3 regions of the Micromonospora sp. LH3U1 genome follow, and region 1 is predicted to be linked to each of the others. Evidence: riboswitches for the same ligand, from Rfam matches in the RefSeq annotation. Region 1 holds a riboswitch; each other region holds the start of a gene.
The links. Region 1 has a riboswitch for cyclic di-AMP ahead of PCA76_RS14610 (LysM peptidoglycan-binding domain-containing protein). Riboswitches for the same ligand answer to the same signal wherever they lie in the genome.
Positions count from the first base shown of each region.

Region 2: another riboswitch for cyclic di-AMP. It lies ahead of PCA76_RS02845 (coiled-coil domain-containing protein); the one in region 1 lies ahead of PCA76_RS14610 (LysM peptidoglycan-binding domain-containing protein).
Region 3: another riboswitch for cyclic di-AMP. It lies ahead of PCA76_RS00440 (C40 family peptidase); the one in region 1 lies ahead of PCA76_RS14610 (LysM peptidoglycan-binding domain-containing protein).

Region 1 is NZ_CP116936.1:3,240,316-3,243,580, reverse strand. It holds gene PCA76_RS14615 (hypothetical protein) at 72-443, shown strand; gene PCA76_RS14610 (LysM peptidoglycan-binding domain-containing protein) at 539-1,195, opposite strand; cyclic di-AMP (ydaO/yuaA leader) riboswitch at 1,196-1,367, opposite strand; gene PCA76_RS14605 (ThuA domain-containing protein) at 1,522-2,184, opposite strand; gene PCA76_RS14600 (ArsR/SmtB family transcription factor) at 2,250-2,585, shown strand; gene PCA76_RS14595 (nitroreductase family protein) at 2,582-3,265, shown strand, end outside.
Region 2 is NZ_CP116936.1:608,558-611,822, forward strand. It holds gene PCA76_RS02840 (carbonic anhydrase) at 1-288, shown strand, start outside; gene PCA76_RS02845 (coiled-coil domain-containing protein) at 346-1,365, opposite strand; cyclic di-AMP (ydaO/yuaA leader) riboswitch at 1,370-1,500, opposite strand; gene PCA76_RS02850 (YibE/F family protein) at 1,667-2,941, opposite strand.
Region 3 is NZ_CP116936.1:92,991-96,255, forward strand. It holds gene PCA76_RS00435 (N-acetylmuramoyl-L-alanine amidase) at 1-1,094, opposite strand, end outside; cyclic di-AMP (ydaO/yuaA leader) riboswitch at 1,329-1,464, shown strand; gene PCA76_RS00440 (C40 family peptidase) at 1,477-2,517, shown strand; gene dcd (dCTP deaminase) at 2,586-3,164, opposite strand; gene PCA76_RS00450 (pyridoxamine 5'-phosphate oxidase family protein) at 3,265-3,265, shown strand, end outside.

The DNA.
Region 1 (3,265 bases):
AGGCCGGCGGTTTAGCCTGCGGCTGACGGGTGACCCTTGGGGGGTACAGCCTGCCAAGGGGGGGACCCACCATGTCCGACGACGACACCAGCAACCGACCGAGCCGCAGCGCCGAGCGCCCGCACGACGTGACCGACCCGCTGCTCTGGCAGTTGGCGATCGACGTGCTGAGCGCCCACGAGCCGGACGACGAGGGGCACTGCCGCAACCTCCAGTGCGCCGGGCAGTCCTGGCCGTGCGCGGCCCGCAACGGCGCCGAGCAGTCGCTGCGACTGGCCCGCAGCACGCCCGCCTCGGTCGACACGACCATCGACGGCGACGACAGTGACGGGGTCGGGACGGGCCGGCCCGGGGAGAGCGCGGCACCGGCGCCCCGCTGGGGCTGGAACGCCGGCCCGGTGGCGTCACAGCGAGAGTCGAAGGCGTCCGCCTCCGCTGCGTGACGGCGGTCCGTCGGGGGCACGGACAGTCGGGCTGATCAGCACCCCACACGCGAACGCTCGGCCGGTTCACCGGCCGAGCGTTCGCGTGTCATCCGTCAGAGGCTGAGCCGCTGACCCGGGAAGATCAGACCCGGGTTGGTGCCGATCAGCTGCCGGTTGCGCTCGTACAGGGCCTGCCAGCCGCCGACCTGCCGGTGGCTGTCTGCGATCTCCGACAGGGTGTCGCCAGGCTTGACCACGTACGTCTCGCCACCCGCCGCGGGCGCGGTGCGCTCGTGGTTGCGGGTCGCCGGCTGCTCGCCGCGCGACGAACGTTCCTTCGGCGTGGTGGCCTTCGCGGTGGACTTCGACGACTTCGTCGAGGACTTCGTGGCGGAGCCGCCCGACGAGCCGCCCTTCTTGCCGCAGGTCGGCCAGGCGCCGATGCCCTGCCCGTCGAGCACCTTCTCGGCGATGGCGATCTGCTCGCCACGGCTGGCCAGGTCGGCGCGGGCGGCGTACTTCTTGCCGCCGTAACCAGCCCAGGTGCCCTGCGAGAACTGCAACCCGCCGTAGTAGCCGTTACCAGTATTGATCTTCCAGTTGCCGCCGGACTCGCACCTGGCGACCGCGTCCCAGTTGACGCCGGCCTGCGCCGGCGCGGCCGGGCCGAAGAGGGCGACGGCGCCGGTGACCGCACCGACGGCCAGGGTGCCGACGGCGATGCGGCGGGTGGTGACCCGTCGGTGACGGGGCGTGTGAACAGACGTCATGTGTGCTTCCTCCACGCCGGCGAGGTGAGCTGTCGGGTTCGGGCCGAGGAGCCCGGCCGCGCGGTGGCGGCTTCACCCCGAGGTGACGTGCACCGAGGAACATTGGGTCCCCCGCTCCTGCCCGGGTTATTGGTATCCGACGACCGGGGGCAGGATTTGGCGTTGCCGGTCGTGGTGTCCGCAGTGGCGAACCCGACCGACGTTAGGCACGGCCGGCGACGATCGCCCAACCCCTGTGAAGTTCTTCACCGGGCTACGCGGGGCGTGACCCGCAGCGGTTGCGAGCGAGTGGACACTGTGCAGTGACCACCGTGGACCGTTGCGGATCAGACGTCGTAACGGAGCCAGGCCACGATGCGGCGCAGCAGCTCGACGTGCCCCTGCGACTCGTACGACCGGACGCCGTGCCCGAGCGCGCTGTAGACGATCCGGCTGGTCCCGATGGTGCGCGCCCAGACGAGTGGGTGGGTGTCACCGCCCTCGTCGTGGACGTAGAGGGGCTCGATCTGGGCGCCGTCGACCAGCTCCAGGTCGGTGTAGCGCTCGTCGTGGACCTCGATGTCACCGAGACCGGTAGTGATCGGATGCTCGACACCGGTGCGCCGGACGAGACTCGGGCCGATCGGCGGATGGAAGGTCCGGCCGTGGTCCCAGGCGGCGCCGAGGGCGGAACGCCAGCTCGCCAGCTGAGGGAACGCGATCGTGGCGCTGTGGGTGGCGAGCAGGCTGCCGCCACGGGCCAGGAAGCGGTCGAGGATGCGGGCGAAGGCCTCGTCCTCGGGGATCGGGGTGGAACGGTCCGCGCTCGCGTTCACCACCAGCAGGCGGGCGCCGTCGAGTGCCGCCTCGAGTTGGTCGACGGAGGTCACGATCGCGACCTGGTCCTCGTCGCCGAGCAGGCTGGCGATCGTGGCGCTGGTCTCGGCCAACTGGTGCCAGGGGTCGGCGTGCGGACCATCCCCGCTGAAGATCACAGTGTCGACAGGCATGGCCGTGCTCCGCTCAGCATTTGGATAGTTTTCGAAATCACGAATTGAAAGCTAGCATGGCGTCCATGAGAGCCCTGCATCATCCCGATCTCGCCTCGGTCGACCTGGCCACGTTGCTCGGCGCCCTCGCCGACCCGGTGCGCCTGAGCGTCGTACGGCAGTTGGCGCAGGCCGGTGGTGTCGTCTGCGGAAAGTTCGACGCGTTGTCCGAGGTGAGCATCTCCACGCTCTCGCACCACCTGAAGGTGCTGCGGGCCGCCGGCGTCCTGCGCGTCACACCGAACGGCAGTTTCCGTCGCCACGAACTGCGTGCCGACGAGATCAATGACCGTTTTCCCGGGCTCCTCCCCGGGATCATCGCCAACCTCGACCTGCCCGAGCGAGTGGGAGTGCCCGCATGACCGACGCCGGACCGACCGGGCAGATCGCGCCGAACACGCTGGGCCTGTCCGCCGACGAGGTCCTGAGCACGACCCGCGCCGTCCGCAAGCGTCTCGACCTGCGACGCCCGGTCCCCCGTGCCGTGATCGAGGACTGCCTCAGCATCGCGCTTCAGGCACCCAGCGGCCGCAACAGGCAGCGCTGGGACTTCGTCTTCGTCGAGGACCAGGAGACCCGGGCTGCCGTCGCCCGACTGTGGCGCCTCGGTCTGATGGCGCCACCACCGGCATCGGGCGGCACCGGGCCGGCCTTCAGCCGGATGAACTTCGCCTCCGAGCAGTGGGGCAGGATCGCGGGCAGCCTGCAGCACCTCGCGGACCACCTGCACGAGGTCCCGTTGCTGCTCATCCCCTGCCTGCGCGTCGAGTCACGCGCCGAGTTGGACAGCGTCCGGGGACAGGCGGGGGCCTGGGGTTCCGTCATCCCGGCGTTCTGGAGCTTCATGCTGGCCGCCCGCGAACGCGGGCTGGGCACCGCGTGGACCACGAGCCATCTCAGCTATGAGCGGGAGATGGCCGAGTTGCTCGGCATCCCCTACGACACGGTCGTGCAGGTGGCCCTCACACCGGTGGCCTACACCCTGGGCACCGACTTCAAGCCCGGCCCCCGGGCCGAAGCCGACGCGTTCGCCCACTGGAAC
Region 2 (3,265 bases), 2.6 Mb from region 1:
CAGGCGGTGGTCGACGCCGTGCTGCCCAGCCTGCGCCGGGCCGAGGCCGAGGGCGTGGAGGACATCGACGGCATCGTCGACATCCACATCGCACAGACCGTCGAGACGCTGTTGGGGCAGTCGCCCGTGCTGGCCGAGGAGGTGGCGCAGGGGCGGTGCGCGGTGGTGGGCGTGTCGTACCGACTCGCCGCCGGAGCGGTGCGCCCGGTGGCCGCCGTGCCGGCTGGTTTCGGGACGCTCGACGTGCCGACCGGATCCCCCGATCCGGCCACGCCTTCCGCCGCCTGACGCGTCGAGGGCCGCCCCGCGCGACGCGGAACGGCCCTCGACGGGGAATTGTGCGGGTCAGAGCAGCGACATGTGGACGTGGTCGGTGTGGTTCGACGGCCCGCTGTACGAACTCCAGCCGGTCGCCGGGAACCAGATCTGCCGGTTCCAGATCACGTAGTAGATGCCGAGGCGATCGGCGTTACGGATGAGGAACGCGGCGACGTTGTTGCCGTACGTCCGGGTGTCCTCGTTGTGCCACGGGGCGAAGCCGCTCTTCTGCAGCGACCAGTCGCAGGCGCGGCCCTTCGGGTGCTCCCACGGCCCGCCGGAGCGGTAGCAGCCGACGAACCGGTTGAAGCCGGCCCGCTTGACCTCCTTGTACGCGTGCAGCGTGCGGGCGGTGATGCAGCCGGACGTGGTCGGGTCGTTCTCGCTGCACGACTGGGGCTTCCAGTCACCGTCGGCGCTGCGACCCGGGCCGATCTTCGCGACCATCGAGGTGGCGTCCACCAGGCCGCCGGTAAAGCCCTTCCCGCCGACCAGGGAAAGCGCCTTGTCCGCCTCGCTCTTCCGCTTCGCCATCACGGCGGTCTGCTTCTGCTGCTCGCGGACCTCCGCGTCGAGGGCCAGCTTGGCTTGCTCGGCGCGGGCCTTCACCGTGTTGACCTCAGCGAGCTTCTTCTCGTTGACCATGTTCATCTCGTCGAGCGCTGCGGCGCGCTCGACGAACGAGTCGGGAGCGTCGCTCTCCAGCAGCATCGCGATCGCCCCGATCCGGCCGGTCCGATACGACTGGGCGGCGATCTGCCCGACCTGTGGGGCCAGCGCGTCCAGGTCGGCCTTGGCCCGGTCGACCTCCAGGGCCAACTCCTGCTGCCGCTTCTTGGATTTGTCCAACTGGGACTTCGCGGCGGAGTAGTCGCGGTTGGCCTTTTCGATGACGTCGTTGAGCAGCTTGGGCTCGTTGTCCTCCTCGTGCCCGGACGGTGTGGGGGTCGTCGGGGCGGCGTTGGCCGGGAGGGGGCCGGCGAGCACAGTCAGTGCGGCGATCACGGCCACCACGGGTGTCAACCAGCGGCGTAGGGGTGCCGTCACAATGTTCCCTTCCGTCGACCGCCGACCGGGTTAGCTGACGGGTTCGGGGCGGAAGTGGCCCCTACCGCTGACGCGGATTCACCCCAGGTACCTGGGTCCCCGGCTCGCCGCTTGGCGATTGGGCGGTGGCACCGCAGGCGCCGCGTCGCGCCTTCATCGGTAACCGGCAGCGAGGTTACCCGAGAGTCGACCGGGTGAGCTACGCCTGGATGCCGACCAAAAGTGTCATTTCGCCATAGCGTTGAGTGACCAGTGACGTGGTTCTCAGGGCGGCTACCTGATCTGGTCACGCTGAGGAGTGTCACCATGCCGTTTCCGTGCTCCTGTTCGACTCCGGCCACCGGTCGGTGGCGGTGAATGGGGGCGGGGTCCGCGGTTGATCCGGCTCGTCTGCGCGCCCTGCGGCGGTCACCACCGCGGCCAGCCCGGTGGTCAGCGGCACGGCCGCGATCAGACCGAGTGTGGCGACGGCGCTGCGGACGATTTCCTGCGCGAGGAACTCGCTGGTGAGGATCTGCCCGATCGGCCGCGAGTCGGCGGTGAGCAGGAGCAGCAGCGGTAGCGACGCGCCCGCGTACGCCAGCACGATGGTGTTGACAGTGGAGGCGATGTGCGCGCGGCCGACCCGGGTGGCCGCACGGTACAACTGCAACCGGGTCAGCCCGGGGTTCGCGTTCGCCAGTTCGGTGACGGTGGCCGCCTGGGTGACCGTCACGTCGTCGAGCACCCCGAGCGAGCCGATGATGATTCCCGCGAGCAGCAGGCCGTGCAGGTCCACGTCTCCCTGGAACATCGACAGGGTGGTGGCATCCTCGCTGCCGAAGCCGGTGAGGTGGGTTGCGGCCGTGGCGATGGTGGCGAGCACGCCGGTCAGCACCAGGCTGCCGAGGGTGCCGAGGACCGCGACCGAGGTCTGCGCGGTGACCCCGTGCGTCAGATAGAGCACGACGAACATGATGAGGGCCGCGCCGACCACCGCCATCAGCAGGGGCGATCTGCCGGCGCCGATGCCCGGCAGCACGAAGGTGAGCAGGATGGCGAAGCTGGCGGCCAGCCCGGCGAGCGCGGCCAGGCCCCGCCACCGACCGAACGCGACGATCGCCGCGGCGAAGACCACCGCCAGCCACACCATCGGGGTGCCGCGCTGGTGTTCGGCGATGTTCCAGTTGCTGAGGGCGGGATCGGTCGGATCGGTCAGCTCGACCAGGATGACCTCGTCGCCGACGTCGACCCTGGGGGCACCGGGCCCGTCGGGCACCGGTGTCTGCACCTTCTGGCCGGCGGTCGGCCCGTCGTCGACCCGGACGTCGACCGTGCCGCACGGCCCGGCGCCGCCCCTCGGCGCGCCCTCAGGAGTCGACGGCACCGGCGGGCACGGCTCGGTGACCACCCGGGTCACCGTGCCGGGATAGCGCGGTACGTCCGCCCCACCGTCGGTCTGCGGTGGACCACCGCGCGGCCAGAGCAGCACTGCGGCGAGCACGGTAGCGACGAACAGGGGCACCACGGTCACGACGAGGATCCGTCGCACCCGGGGCGGGGCGGACGGAGCGGGGCGGGTGTGGTCGGAACCCAAGGCGAGACTCCCAACGATCCGGTGCGGGGTACGTGTCAGCGGGCCGGTCGGTTCACCGTCACCGCGCAAACGGACCGAGAGGCGCGCCGGATCGCTGGCTGACGAGCACTTGATCACGGACGGTCAGTGCCGGGCCCGGCTGGCCGGGGACCGGGCCACAAAATGGAGGCACCGGTGGTCGACTGTGCGACGGCGGACGGGGGGTCATCGTGGGGAATGCTAACCAGCCCGATCCGGGGCTGCAGGGCGCGGCGGAGTGTCGGCGGCTGAACCGCCCACGGGGCGGCCCCCGGCGCGGCATGTTGGAGACATGCCCGCTCCGTC
Region 3 (3,265 bases), 3.1 Mb from region 1:
GTGCCCTGCGCGGCGAAGCCCTCGTGTTCCAGCCCGATCGACTTGGCGTTGACGTACCAGTTTCCGGCGTGCCAGCCGACGTCCTTGGTCTTCACGTGCTGGGCGATGTGCCCGTCCACCGAGCGCAGCGAGTAGTGCCAGCTCACGTAGGTCGGGTCCTGGACGAGTTTCAGGGTGGTCGCCCAACTCGCCTCGGTGTCGTGGATGACGATGTACTCGATCTTCTGCCGCGCGGGCCGGTCGGAGAGGTCGTGGTTGCCGTAGTCCCCGTCGCCGAACGCCTCGTAGGGGGCGGGGATCCACTCACAGGAGATGGTGCGAGGGCACTCCAGTCCGTCCGGGCGGGCCAGACGGCGCAGGCCCAGCCGGTCCAGCCAGGAACGCTCCGGCTGTACCGCGCGGGCCGGCAGCGTGATCCGCTGGCCGTCGTCGGTCACCCGGGACTCGCCGGCGCTGATCGTGGTGAAGACCTCGTCGGCGAAGGCCGCTGCGGCATCGGCGCTGTCCGCGCCGGCGTAGTGGGCCACCGCGCCATACCAGGCGGCCGGGTCGGTGCCGGCGCCAACCGGAGCGCCCAACTCCCGCTGGTACGCGGCGAGCAGCGCCGCCCCGCCCCGGATGTTGACGTACGCGTCGGTGCGCAGCGCCTCGGGTGCCGCGCCGGTCAGCGCGGCGGCGGCGTCCACGGTTTGCAACGCGGCGGTGGGCGGCGCGGGGTCTTCGGCCTGCCGAGGCGCGGGCGCCAGGGCGGGTCGGGAGTCGTCGCCACGCGGGTCCTCGGCGGCGGTGTCGTGGTGGCCGCGCTCAGGCAGGGCGACCACGTGGCGGGCGTCGGTCAGGTGCATCGGGCCGTAGCCGCCGCTGGTGCTCGGTGTGCCGGCGTTGCTGTCCCAGCGGGACTCCAGGTAGGAGACGCCGAGCAGCACACCGGTCGGCACGCCGTACTCCGCTGCCGCCGCGGCGTACTGCTGCTGGCGGTCGGCGGTGGGTGCGGCGGCGGCAGCGCCGGCGGGTAGCGGTACCGCGGTCGCTGCGGCGACCACGGCGGCGGTGAGCAGTGCACGCCGCCGGAGGGACAGGGTTGGACGGTGCATCGAACCCCCTAAATTTCACGGATGAAGGTGAGGTCACCTTCGCGCCGCCCGGGAGTCTGCGTCAATAGCTTTCCATGTCTCGACGCGTTACGAAAGAAATCTTCGCGTACAGCCTGTGACGCTCCCTGATCGGTACGGAGTGTCACGGCCGCACGGGTTGCGGATCGGTAACAGGCGTCTCTACTCTGGTCATTCGTCGGCCCGATATCAGTTCCGCCCAGCCCGGGCGGTAACGGACCGACACCGCCGAGTCGTTTCCGAGCGAACCGGGGACCCAGGTCCCTCGGGGTGAATCCGCAGCCACTGCGGTAGGGCGCCGACTTCCCGCCCGAACCCGTCAGCTAACCCGGTAGGCGGTCAGGAAGAAGGAGTACGGAACCCGGTGGCACTCCATGCCCCGCGGCCGTCGTACGAGCGGCCGGCAGCAGCCGGCCCGACGTCGATCACGCCGCGCTCACGCTGGTCCCGCTTCACCACCGCTGTCGCCGCGCTGGCCGGCGTCGCCGTCGTCCTGACGGGCAGCGCCACGGCGGCCCACGCCGACCCGTCCGTCGCCGAGATCGAGCGCCAGATCGACGCCGACTGGAACAAGCTCGAACCAGTCATCGAACGGCACAACGCCACCCGCGCCGACCTCGCCGCCAAGCGCAAGCAGGCGGACGCGCTGGCCGCACGCATCGGCCCGCTGGAGCGTCAGGTCGACGCCGCGATGAACAAGGTCAGCGCGCTGGCCGTGCGCGCGTACAAGGGCGAGAACGTTTTGACCGTCAACGCGGTGCTGGGCAGCCGGTCACCCAGCGAGGCGGTTAGCCAGCTCGAGATGCTCGACCGGTTCGCGCACAACCAGCAGCAGGACGTACGGCAGGTGGCCGACCTCCGCGATGAGCTGGCCAAGCAGAAGGCGCCGCTGGACGAGATGGTGGCCCAGCTGACCCTCACCGAGGCCCAGTTGGCGGCAAAGAAGAAGCAGATCAACGAGGAAATCGACCGGCTGCAGAAGCTGCGCATCAAGGTGTACGGCAACGGTGGCGGCGGTTCGCTGCGCCCGGCTCCCTGCCCCGGCAGCTATCCCGGTGGCGCTGCGGGCACGGCGGTCAAGTTCGCCTGCGCGCAGATCGGCAAGCCCTACGTCTGGGGTGCCGAGGGCCCGAACTCGTACGACTGCTCCGGGCTGATGCTGGCCGCCTGGGCGAAGGCCGGTGTGTCTCTGCCGCACAACGCCGCCGCGCAGAGCCGCGTCACCAAGAACGTCAGCAAGGCCGACCTGCGCCCCGGCGACCTGGTCTTCTACTACAGCGACATCCACCACGTCGGCATGTACGTCGGCAATGGCTGGGTGGTGCACGCCTCGCAGGCCGGTCAACCGGTCAAGATGAAGAAGGTCGACGACGGCCCGATCCACAGCTACGGCCGCCCAGGCTGATCAAGGGTGACCGAAGGGCCCGTCGCGATTCCTCGCGGCGGGCCCTCGTCGTCTGTCTGTCGTACCGCTCAGCGGGTGGGCCAGGTGCGCCAGTGCTGCCAGGCGCGGCTCGGCGTCGGCCCTCGCTGGCCCTGGTAGCGCGATCCGTAGACCACCGAGCCGTACGGGTGCTCGGCCGGCGAGGAGAGCCGGAAGATGCAGAGCTGCCCGATCTTCATGCCGGGCCAGAGGGTGATCGGCAGGTTCGCCACGTTCGAGAGCTCCAGCGTGACGTGACCGGAGAAGCCCGGGTCGATGAAGCCGGCGGTGGAGTGCGTGAGCAGACCGAGCCGGCCCAGTGAGCTCTTCCCTTCGAGCCGGCCGGCGAGCTGGTCGCCCAGCGAGATGACCTCCAGCGTCGAGGCGAGCACGAACTCCCCCGGGTGCAGCACGAACGGCTCACCGTCGGGCACCTCGACCACCGAGGTCAGGTCGTCCTGCTGCATGGCCGGGTCGATGTGTGTGTAGAGGTGGTTGTTGAACACCCGGAACAGCCGGTCGAGTCGCACGTCGATGCTGGACGGTTGGACCAGGGTGGGCTCGAACGGCTCCAGGCCCAGCGTGCCGGCCTTGATCTCGGAGACCAGGTCGCGGTCGGAGAGCAGCATCGGACCACCATAGCGGCGGCACCCAAAGCCGTAGGATTCGGTGGCCGGTGACCAGCGCGTCGAGGTCGCCGCTCGTACATTTGTTCGATAGAATGCCCGCA